DNA from 3 places in the Brevibacillus sp. 1238 genome. Region 1 is predicted to be linked to each of the others. Evidence: riboswitches for the same ligand, from Rfam matches in the RefSeq annotation. Region 1 holds a riboswitch; each other region holds the start of a gene.
What was found. A riboswitch is a leader RNA that binds a small molecule or an ion and turns the genes downstream of it on or off. The one in region 1 is predicted to bind cyclic di-AMP.

Region 1 (3,249 bases):
TTGCAGCGATTCCAACCATTCTTCCATCTTGTTCCCTCCCCGTTCTTGCTTGAAAGACAGCATTCTCGATTATACGGGAGAACAAGCGTGTATGGGTAGAGAAAAAAGACGCCGGGATGCATCTCCCAACGCCTTGTCTTTTCGTTATCGTTATCGGGCTGTCCAACCGCCGTCAATGACCAATTCTGTACCTGTTACGAAGCTGGATTCATCAGAAGCGAGATACAGGACACCATAAGCGATATCTTCCGGTTTGCCCAATCGCGGCAACGGCGTTCCCCTTTCAAACATTTGTCCAGCCCCGTGATCGAGCGTTTCCTGGATCATCGGCGTCACGATAATTCCCGGGTGAACGGAATTGACGCGGATGTTGTCTGGAGCCAGCTCGACAGCAGACGCTTTGGCAAGCGAGCGAAGCGCCCCTTTTGCCGCCGTATACGCATTCGTGTAGTTCAGGGCAACCAAGCCAGCGATGGACGAGATGTGAATGACGGAGCCGCCGCCCGCTTTCTTCATTTCTGGCACCGCGTATTTCATCCCGAGCATGCAGCCTGTCAAGTTGATGCTCATCACTTTGTTCCACTGCTCCACGTCGAACTGTTCCAGCTTTTGATCCGTACTGACGCCAGCGTTGTTGACCAGTACGTCTACTTTGCCAAAAGTGGCGACTGCTTTTTCCACGACCTGTGGTTCGAACACGACATGCCGTACACACCGAAATTCATGGCGACGAATTTGCTCGTCATGGCTACCAAAGGAGCTTATGTAAACAATCCGTTTCTGTAATTCGTTCCCGCAGACACAAAAAAGAAACTGCCCACTCAGGACAGTTTCTTTTATAAAGGAGGTTTACAGTTTTGTTACGTTCTCAGCTTGTGGGCCACGGTTGCCAGTTACGATGTTGAACTGAACGCGTTGACCTTCTTCCAAAGTTTTGAAGCCGTCACCTTGGATTGCGCTGTAGTGTACGAAAACGTCGTCTCCGCCTTCTACTTGAATAAAGCCATAACCTTTTTCTGCGTTAAACCATTTAACTGTTCCGTTCGATTGCATGTAAAAAAACCTCCAAAAGTCAATTTGAATATGCAGTCATATTTACCGAGGCAAATAAAGCTCACATATCATGAAGAAATACTCCAACATCTGATTGCAATACGCCTTCATGATATGTGAATTTATTCTACTTCGACAATATGAAAGTGTCATAGGACGGAACTGCCATGTTAAAACCAAAACTTTTTGAAAACCTAAAACGACGAAAGCCCTTCCTCTCTCCCATCCTTGCGGCTCCGATGACCGCGCCAGTGTGAATCGGGAATCCAAAAACGTTATCCATCAGCATCATTATGCACCTCGATGAATTAGGCTTAATTATTCAAGTAATACTATCATTCTATCATACAAATACGCTATAATCAACTATTTAGATGCTACACGGCCCGTTTCTCACCTGATACACTAAGGTTCTGGAGGGATGATTCATGTCAAAAGAAGTGTATACAAAGCAAGAAATCAAGCAACTTTTGGAAAAGGGTACTCCGATTTTGTTCCTTGATGTTCGCGACGAAGCCAAATTTCAGACAGGCAGTGTGGAAAGCAAATTCGCTGACACGCGAAATGTTCCATACGTGCACATGCTTGCGCAGGGCGCCAAACTATTAGATGAAGAAACAGAACGGGCCGTCAAAGAAAGACAGATCATCACTGTATGCACAACGGGAAATAAAGCCCAAAAAGCGGCAGCTTTGCTGCGCGAGCACGGATATGAGGCAAAAGCGCTGCTCGGCGGATTGACAGCGTGGAAGGACGACGAAGACGAAGCGAAATAAACGCACTAGCACCAACGTTTCCAGCAGATTGGCAGATATTACTCCTTTATTTCGGGCGGGATGGTCTGATATTCTGGGTCATGCCAAACCAATACGCCGAAACTTCCTCACGAATGGAAGTGCGGGGGATCTTTTACGCGGGTCAACAAAACCCGCTATGGGGTGAATCGCTCGAAGGAGCGTAGGGTTGTTTCCTCAACCCGAATCCGACAACTAACCTCGTAGGCCAAAAAAAGGAGACGATGTGAATATGAAACGTTTTGGAGCTACTGCCATCGCCATGACTCTGGGATTGGGCTTGGCCTTGACCGGATTTACTACTTCTGCTTCTGCTGCAACTTCCGCAAACTGCCCGTTGAAAAACGGTAACAGTACACCATATCAATTTTCCTATCAATGGATTCCATATGCGGGACAATTGCCTTTTGCATCCAATGCCCAGCAAAATCAGGTTGTTGTTCCACCAGTAAAGCAAGTACCTGTTCAGCAGCAGCCAGTGCAAAAGCCCGTACAAAAACCAGTGCAAACAGCACCGCAAGCACCTGCGCAACCAGTTGCAACTACACCTGCGGCTCCAACCGGACAAGCTGACCAGGCTAAAATAGGAGATTTTGCCAAGCAAGTCGCTGATCTCGTCAATCAGGAACGCGCCAAAGCAGGACTGGCTCCCGTGACGATGGACGCTTCTTTGTCCAAAGTGGCACTTGCAAAAGCAGCGGACATGTCGAACAACAACTACTTCGACCATACAAGCCCTACGTACGGTTCGCCATTTGACATGATGAAGCAGTTTGGCATCTCTTATATGGCTGCGGGCGAGAACATCGCCATGGGTCAACGCAGCCCTGAAGAAGTCATGACGCAATGGATGAACAGTGATGGCCACCGCAAAAACATTATGAACCCGGCCTTTACCAAAATCGGTGTCGGATACACGAACGGCTACTGGGTTCAAGAATTTATCGGATAAAACAATCGTTTCACACGAAAGCCGGGTTTCTCTTCGCACAAAGAGACCCGGCTTTTCTCGTGTGGAGCTAGCCTTGCTCCGTATTTGCCGCGTTTTTCGCTTCGGGGGTGCAGCCGCAACCTTTCTGCTCGTCAAACAGAGCGACATCCTTTTGGTTCATCTTCTGTTTGGTCGGATAGGCAGAAACTTGTTGCAGTTCGGCATTGACATCAGATGATTGCTTCATCGTATGGCCCCCTCGCCGCTATTTGGATAGTTTGTGGTACATCGGTAGTATGCGCGTGAAAGCAGCAAATACATGCCTGCCGATCGCTGGAAAACAGACGAAGCTTGCTCAGGGCTGTTGCCGTTTAGGAGCTGCGCTTTTACTTGCTGAGAATATGCTCCAGGTCTTTCAGCGCTGCGGCTGCCGCTGCTACAGGGTCTGACTTCCCGCCGACCACCATCAGC
Region 2 (3,249 bases), on a different contig from region 1:
TTTTTCTGTTGAAGCGATGCCTTGATGTTTGCCAGTTCTGTATCCAGATCGTCTTTTTCCAACTCAGAAAGCGCGTTCTCCCAAGCGAGGTTTGTCTGGCGCCATTGACCGCTCATTTGCGCTTCGGCTTCCATGCGCAGCACTTTTTCCTCCATGCGAGCAAAGCCGCGGCCTGCGGACTGATTTCCGATTCCCACTACGGCATGATTCACTTGCTTTTGTGTACGAGCTACCTGTGCCCGAGCCATCAGCGTGAATTTTTTCGCACGCATTTTATAGAACTCTTCCTTCAGCTCAGCCAGCTTCTCGCGCATTTGCGTAGCTGCCTCGGATGCTGCCAAGTACAGTGTCTCATACTCTGCTGCACGCGCCTCGTATTGCTTTTTGTCTGCAAGTGCACGGCGAGCAAGTTCATCTTCCCCTTCTGTCAGAGCGAGCTTCACTTGACGATCGCGTTTGTCGATCAGTGTGTTCGCTTCATCCAGTTGTTGGCGGAATTTCTTTTCCAGTGCTACCTGACGGGCGACAGCCACTTCGACTTGTCCGATTTCCACTTCCATATCTCGCATGTATTGATTCAGCATCACTACCGGATCTTCCATGGAATCCAAAGCGTCATTCACCGAAGCTACTGTCAGGTCACGCAAACGTTTAAAAATACTCATGTTTATTTCCTCCTCATCATATCACATCGTGTTATTTCATCCAAAAGCTCTCGCGACTTGAGCAACTCTATGGCTGGCGACGGGTCACATCTTTTTCCCAGGCGTCCAGCGCGTCTTCTTTCAATACTTTTTGGGCCCACTGACGCTCCCAGGCAGGTGGCGCTTCTTTGGGGACATGACTGGGGCGCAGTAAGCGATACCCCAGATAAATCACACCAATGGCCAGTAAGCCGTGGAACAGCAGATGGAGCTTGCCAATCAGCATCAGGAACCCGAAGAGGAAGATCACGATTCCCCAGAAACGCGAACCGGATTGTCCCATAATCTTTCGAGCGCCGTACAGCATGATGACCCCGGGAATCAAAATCCCGATCAGGTCACCGAAGTCGATTCCGATTTGATCCAGCAGAACCAACCCGCCGATTAGCAAGAGAACCAGCCCGAGCAAAACCTTTCCAGACCGTTCACTCATTGCTCGCTTACCTCCTATTCTCTTGTGCATGTGGTGCTTGCTAACTTATGCCCTTATTGTAGCCCCCCGGATAGGCTTTCCATAACGGGCGTGCGGTTGGTTTTTCCCTCCGTCCTTGGACGGAGAGCACTTCCTGCCATAATCGGACGAGCCTGTTTTCGCCCCATTCCAACCGCTCTTGCAATGTCGAAACAAAACGTTACACCTTTAGACAGGATTTTGTGACAAAAATATGAACAAGCAGTCAAAAAAAAGGAAAAATCGGACAAGCAGCGAATCTTCGTAGAGTGCGTGTAAAAAAACATCGAAAAATAGCCGAATTCCGCATGTCGGAAACGGGGGAACCAGTTTTTTGGGGTGAATAGTTGCGTTAGGCAACTTAGGGCGTCCTTTCGACCGAACCCTTCAGCTAACTTCGTAGGCTCACGAAAGGAGCAGTTTCTTTTGCGCAAGGTGGTACTATCTTTATTTATGGCTGGATTGCTTGCTATGGGAGCGGGCGCTGCACATGCGGCGGAGAACACGACACTCGAAGAGGTTGTCGATGATCTGTACGGCGTTCCTTACAAATCTTCAGGCACATCCAAAAAAGGCTTTGACTGCTCCGGTTTCACACGCTACGTATTTGACGCGTTAGGTGTAGACCTGCCGCACAATTCTGCCTCTCAATATGAGTACGGTACAGAAGTTGCACGGAAAGACTTGCAACCAGGAGATCTTGTGTTCTTTAATACAAACGGACGAAGCATCTCTCACGTGGGCATCTACATCGGGGACGGCACATTCGTGCATTCGGAATCCGGCCGCGGAGTCGTCAACACCAAGTTGAACGACCCGTACTACTGGAGCAAGCGTTTTGTTGGTGCCAAGCGCATCAGCTCGCCTGTTCTGGAAGCAAAGGCGGACACTCCGAAAAAGGAAAACGCGGTGCAAGCTGCATCGTTGCCGGAAAATCAACCAAAAAAGAAGTAGTTCGGCAAAAACATAAGAGCCAGGGACAATCGTCTCTGGCTTTTTCTGACGAAATTTAGTACCAGGTCTAAATAGGTGCCCTTACTTATAAGGAAATAAGCATGAATGAAGGGATACTTGTTCCTATTCTGTGAAAGCATGTTATGATAGACAAGGCTGATTCTTTTTTGCCATGATACTTGTTCACTTATTAATAGAAGTAACTGGGGGTAATTCCGGTGAAAGATCACATTTTAATCGTTGACGACAATCAGGAGATTATTGAACTGCTTGAAGATATTTTGGAAAACGAAGGCTTTCAGGTCTCCTCTGCGGAAAATGGCGAGGATGCACTTGCCCTGCTCAGCCAGGGAGAGCGGCCTAATCTCATTCTGCTCGATATCATGATGCCTAACATGAGCGGCTACGAGCTGTGCTCGCAAATCCGTCGCGAATGGGACTTGCCTATTTTGTTTCTCAGCGCCAAAAGCAAGGCCGTAGACAAAGTAGTCGGTTTTGAAATCGGGGCCGATGATTACATTACGAAGCCGTTTGACACGGAAGAACTGCTCGCCCGCATACGCGCCCATCTGCGCCGCTACGAGCGCATCCGCAAGCATACCGAGGAGCAGCCGGAAAAAGACGCCTCCGGTTCCCCGATCACGGTTTTGAAGTTCAAGGATTTGGAAATCCATAAAGAAACGTATTCCGTCTACGTCAACAACCAAAAGATCGAGTTGTCCACGAAAGAGTTTCAACTGCTGACTTTTCTCGCTGAAAATGCGGGTATCGTCTTCACGCGGGAACAAATTTACGACCGCGTCTGGGGCTATGGCTACGGCTCGCTCAATACGGTGACGGTACACATCAAAAACTTGCGCGAGAAGCTGGAAACAGAGCGGCAATTCATCAAAACTCAGTGGGGGACGGGCTACGTATTCATCGGGGAGAAGCTTTAGATGAGCCTCCGCAAAAAACTGTTTCTTTCTTTTATCGCGTTGATTACGCTCAACATCTTGCTGTTCAAGTTCGTTTTTCAGGACATCATCATCGACCAGTTGAAAAACGACCGTCACAACCAGTACCAGGCAGAAAAGGATGCGGCAGAAAAGGTCCGGGTCAACCAACTGCTGCGCTCCAGCAACTTCAAGGACCCGATCG
Region 3 (3,249 bases), on a different contig from region 1:
AAAGATAACGGAAGCAATGACCCCTGGTACTTCGCCCAGTCCAAAAAAGAAAATGGCCGGGATCAAGTAAACGAATGCTGGCATCGTCTGCATCAAATCTAGCAACGGCATGACCAGCTTCGTGAAAGTATCGCTTCGCGCGCAGGCAATACCCGCAGGAATCCCTACAGTGATGGACAACAGGGCAGAAGCAATAACCAAGCCGAGCGTTTCGACCGTTTCATCCCAGTACCCCAGATTGGCAATGAGAAACAGCCCAAGCAATGTGAAAAACATCGAAGATCGCCCGCCAAATACCCAGGCCAGCGCCCCGAACAGCAAAATGAGAATAACAGACGGTATCGCAGCCAAAACCTCGGTAAAGTACGTGACCATTCCCGAAATGATGATCGCGATCGGATCGAACAAAATGCCTTTGTGCTGACCGAGCGCCTCAACGATTCGTTCCACCCACTCACCGATCGGCAACTTAGGCACGGAATCCATGGGGCATCACCTCTGCTCCCTGCTGCGGATTGACCTTGCCGACAAGCCCGCCGAGCACCGCTCCCTTGACAATGACGCCCAACAGACGCCGCTCCTCACCCACGACAGCAATCGGAACGTGCAAATCTGCCATCAGAGGAAACAGGCTGTTCAGACGGGCATCTGGCCCCACGCTGGGGATATCTTTTTTCATGATGGCTTCAAGCGACTCGCCCGTATTGATCGCAAGCGAAACGTCATAGGCGGTAACAAGCCCAAGCAATGCCCGCTTTTTGTCTACGATGTACAGACTGGATACCCCGTTGTCCATCATGAGCTGGAGGGCCACCCTCGCACCTTTGTCAGGAGTAATCGCTTCTGCCCTTTTCATCACGTGTTTTGCCACCAGCACTTTGGACAAGTCTGCATCCTCAACGAATTTTTTCACGAATTCATCCGCAGGATCGGTCATGATTTCTTCGGGACGCCCGACCTGGATGAAGCGACCGTCTTTCATCAGGGCGATCCGGTCACCGAGCCGCAATGCCTCATGCAGATCGTGAGTAATGAACAAAATAGTCTTTTTCATCGTTAGCTGAAGCTCTAGCAGCTCATCCTGCATGTCTTTTCGAATCAGCGGATCAAGGGCACTGAACGCTTCGTCCATCAGCAAAATGTCGGGATTGTTGGCGAGCGCCCGGGCCAGGCCGACCCTCTGCCTCATTCCGCCGCTCAATTGATCAGGGAAGGCATTTTCCCACTCGGAAAGCCCGACGAGCGCAAGCGCTTCGCGTGCTTTTTCTTGCCTCAATCCATGCGGTACTTGCTGAATCTCCAAACCGAATTCGATGTTTTCCCGTACCGTTCGCTGTGGGAAGAGCGCGAAATTTTGAAAAACCATGCCGAGCTTTCTCCTGCGTACCTCGCGCAAATGAGCCGGCTTCATACCAATGAGTTCTTCGCCATCGATCTGAACGCTCCCAGTGGTTGGCTCAATCAGGCGGTTGCAAAGTCGGATCAAGGTAGATTTGCCGCTGCCTGACAGCCCCATAATGACGAAAATTTCGCCCTCTGCTACCGAGAAGCTGATCTGGTTCACACCGATCGATTGCCCTGTCTCTTTAAAAATTTGCTCCTTTGTCCATCCTTGCTCCAACAGCTTTAACGCTGCCTGCGGCTGCTTGCCAAACACTTTCGTCAATTGCCTGACTGTCATTTTGGGCATGAGCCTTTCCTCCCTTTCTTGTTTTCCCAAATGAAAAAACCTGCGAAGTTCCGCTTCCAACCGGACGAACCACCTGCAGACGCTGCCGCTTGTGTACGCTCGATTTTTGCAGAACTAACGCAGGCTTACCTAATACCTGGCGCCCCTGTGCAAAAGGCTCCCTGTACGCTGTCTTCCTGATTTCGCTGTTCGTTTTTTGGTTTCATGCACCGGGTTTATGCTGAAATTCATTTGCCGCCCGCCATCCTCGCACATCGACATGCACGCGTATGACAAAAGCCACACATGAAAATCGCCATAAAAAATAGACCTATTTCATCCTTTTTCTCAAGAACAAAGGTCCCAAAGAAAAAGTCTGAAATGGCCTATAAACGCGCCCGAAGAGGACCGCTCCTCTTTTTTCGCATCATTGCCCAGACTTCATCGCTTCATGAACCTTCCCTGCTTTGGCCGACGAGGTTAGCTGACGGGTAGGATGGCAGAGAAGACTTATCTCATCCCTCCTGATTGCTCAGGATTAACCCCAAAAGATTGGTTCCCCCGCTTCCGGGTTGCCCCGGAACTAGGCCGTATGAAATGTTTGAATCAGATTCGGTAATGTGATTTGATTATACGCCTGCTGCCAATTATTGTGAATGCTCGCTTCTGCCTGCTTGCCTCATGCTTGATCGTTCTTTATTTATATCCTGACATTAGCTATCGGTTGCTCACCAATGAAAGCTATTTCGCCTGCTTTCCAGCTTACACGCAAATGCTCACCAGTACAGAATCATCGTAAGCAAACCGCTCGCTAATATCGGTGACCACTTCCCATTCCTCTTCCCCGACGCGAATCGAGTAAATCAGCTCCCGGCCCTGAAACTGGACGTGAGCGACCTTGCCCATGATCCCGTCCGCGCCTTGTTGCCAGGTGGACAGCTTCAACTGGTCCGGGCGAACAGGCAATACTTGCTGATCGAAAAAAGCGGAAAAATCACGCGAAACGGTGATCGGCAACGATGACGCTCCCTGTTTTTCCAGCAAAAAGGTGTTCGCGGCAGCCCAGTTCCCTTTTAAAAAGTTGGCTCTGCCGACAAACTTGGCGACAAACGGCGACTCCGGGGCGTAGTAAATGTCGTGCGGAGTGCCTGCCTGCTCAACTCTGCCGCCCTTCATCACGACAATGCGATCAGCCATGGCCAGTGCCTCGGATTGATCGTGCGTCACATAGACAATCGACGTACCCAGTTCGCGGTGAATGAACTGGATTTCTTTTCGCATCTGCATGCGCAGCTCGGCGTCCAGACTGCTCAACGGTTCGTCCATCAGCAACAAGGTCGGATTGAACACGATGGCGCGCGCCAGCGCCACACGCTGCTTTTGCCCACCGGAAAGCTGACTGGGGAACCGCTCCTCCATACCGCCCAGACCGACCATCTCCAGCATCTGGGCTACCCGCGCTTTCGGGTTTTGCTTGTACGCTTCCGGCACCTGCTGTTGATGCTGCAAAGGAAACGCCACGTTTTCGTAGACCGTCAAATGCGGCCAGAGGGCGAACGACTGAAACACCATGCCAATCC

Region 2: it holds a riboswitch for cyclic di-AMP, as region 1 does, so the genes downstream of both, M2298_RS21355 (C40 family peptidase) here and M2298_RS18455 (CAP domain-containing protein) in region 1, are expected to answer to the same signal.
Region 3: it holds a riboswitch for cyclic di-AMP, as region 1 does, so the genes downstream of both, M2298_RS23290 (quaternary amine ABC transporter ATP-binding protein) here and M2298_RS18455 (CAP domain-containing protein) in region 1, are expected to answer to the same signal.

Annotation. Positions count from the first base shown of each region.
Region 1 is NZ_JARXWC010000008.1:39,193-42,441, reverse strand. It holds gene M2298_RS18475 (phosphotransferase family protein) at 1-27, opposite strand, end outside; gene M2298_RS18470 (SDR family oxidoreductase) at 151-699, opposite strand; gene M2298_RS18465 (cold-shock protein) at 850-1,053, opposite strand; gene M2298_RS18460 (rhodanese-like domain-containing protein) at 1,482-1,829, shown strand; cyclic di-AMP (ydaO/yuaA leader) riboswitch at 1,914-2,072, shown strand; gene M2298_RS18455 (CAP domain-containing protein) at 2,080-2,799, shown strand; gene M2298_RS18450 (hypothetical protein) at 2,867-3,025, opposite strand; gene M2298_RS18445 (homoserine dehydrogenase) at 3,165-3,249, opposite strand, start outside.
Region 2 is NZ_JARXWC010000011.1:47,894-51,142, forward strand. It holds gene M2298_RS21345 (PspA/IM30 family protein) at 1-665, opposite strand, end outside; gene M2298_RS21350 (LiaF transmembrane domain-containing protein) at 733-1,137, opposite strand; cyclic di-AMP (ydaO/yuaA leader) riboswitch at 1,441-1,577, shown strand; gene M2298_RS21355 (C40 family peptidase) at 1,582-2,109, shown strand; gene M2298_RS21360 (response regulator transcription factor) at 2,328-3,047, shown strand; gene M2298_RS21365 (sensor histidine kinase) at 3,048-3,249, shown strand, end outside.
Region 3 is NZ_JARXWC010000013.1:115,954-119,202, forward strand. It holds gene M2298_RS23285 (ABC transporter permease) at 1-486, opposite strand, end outside; gene M2298_RS23290 (quaternary amine ABC transporter ATP-binding protein) at 470-1,690, opposite strand; cyclic di-AMP (ydaO/yuaA leader) riboswitch at 2,123-2,269, opposite strand; gene M2298_RS23295 (ABC transporter ATP-binding protein) at 2,432-3,249, opposite strand, start outside.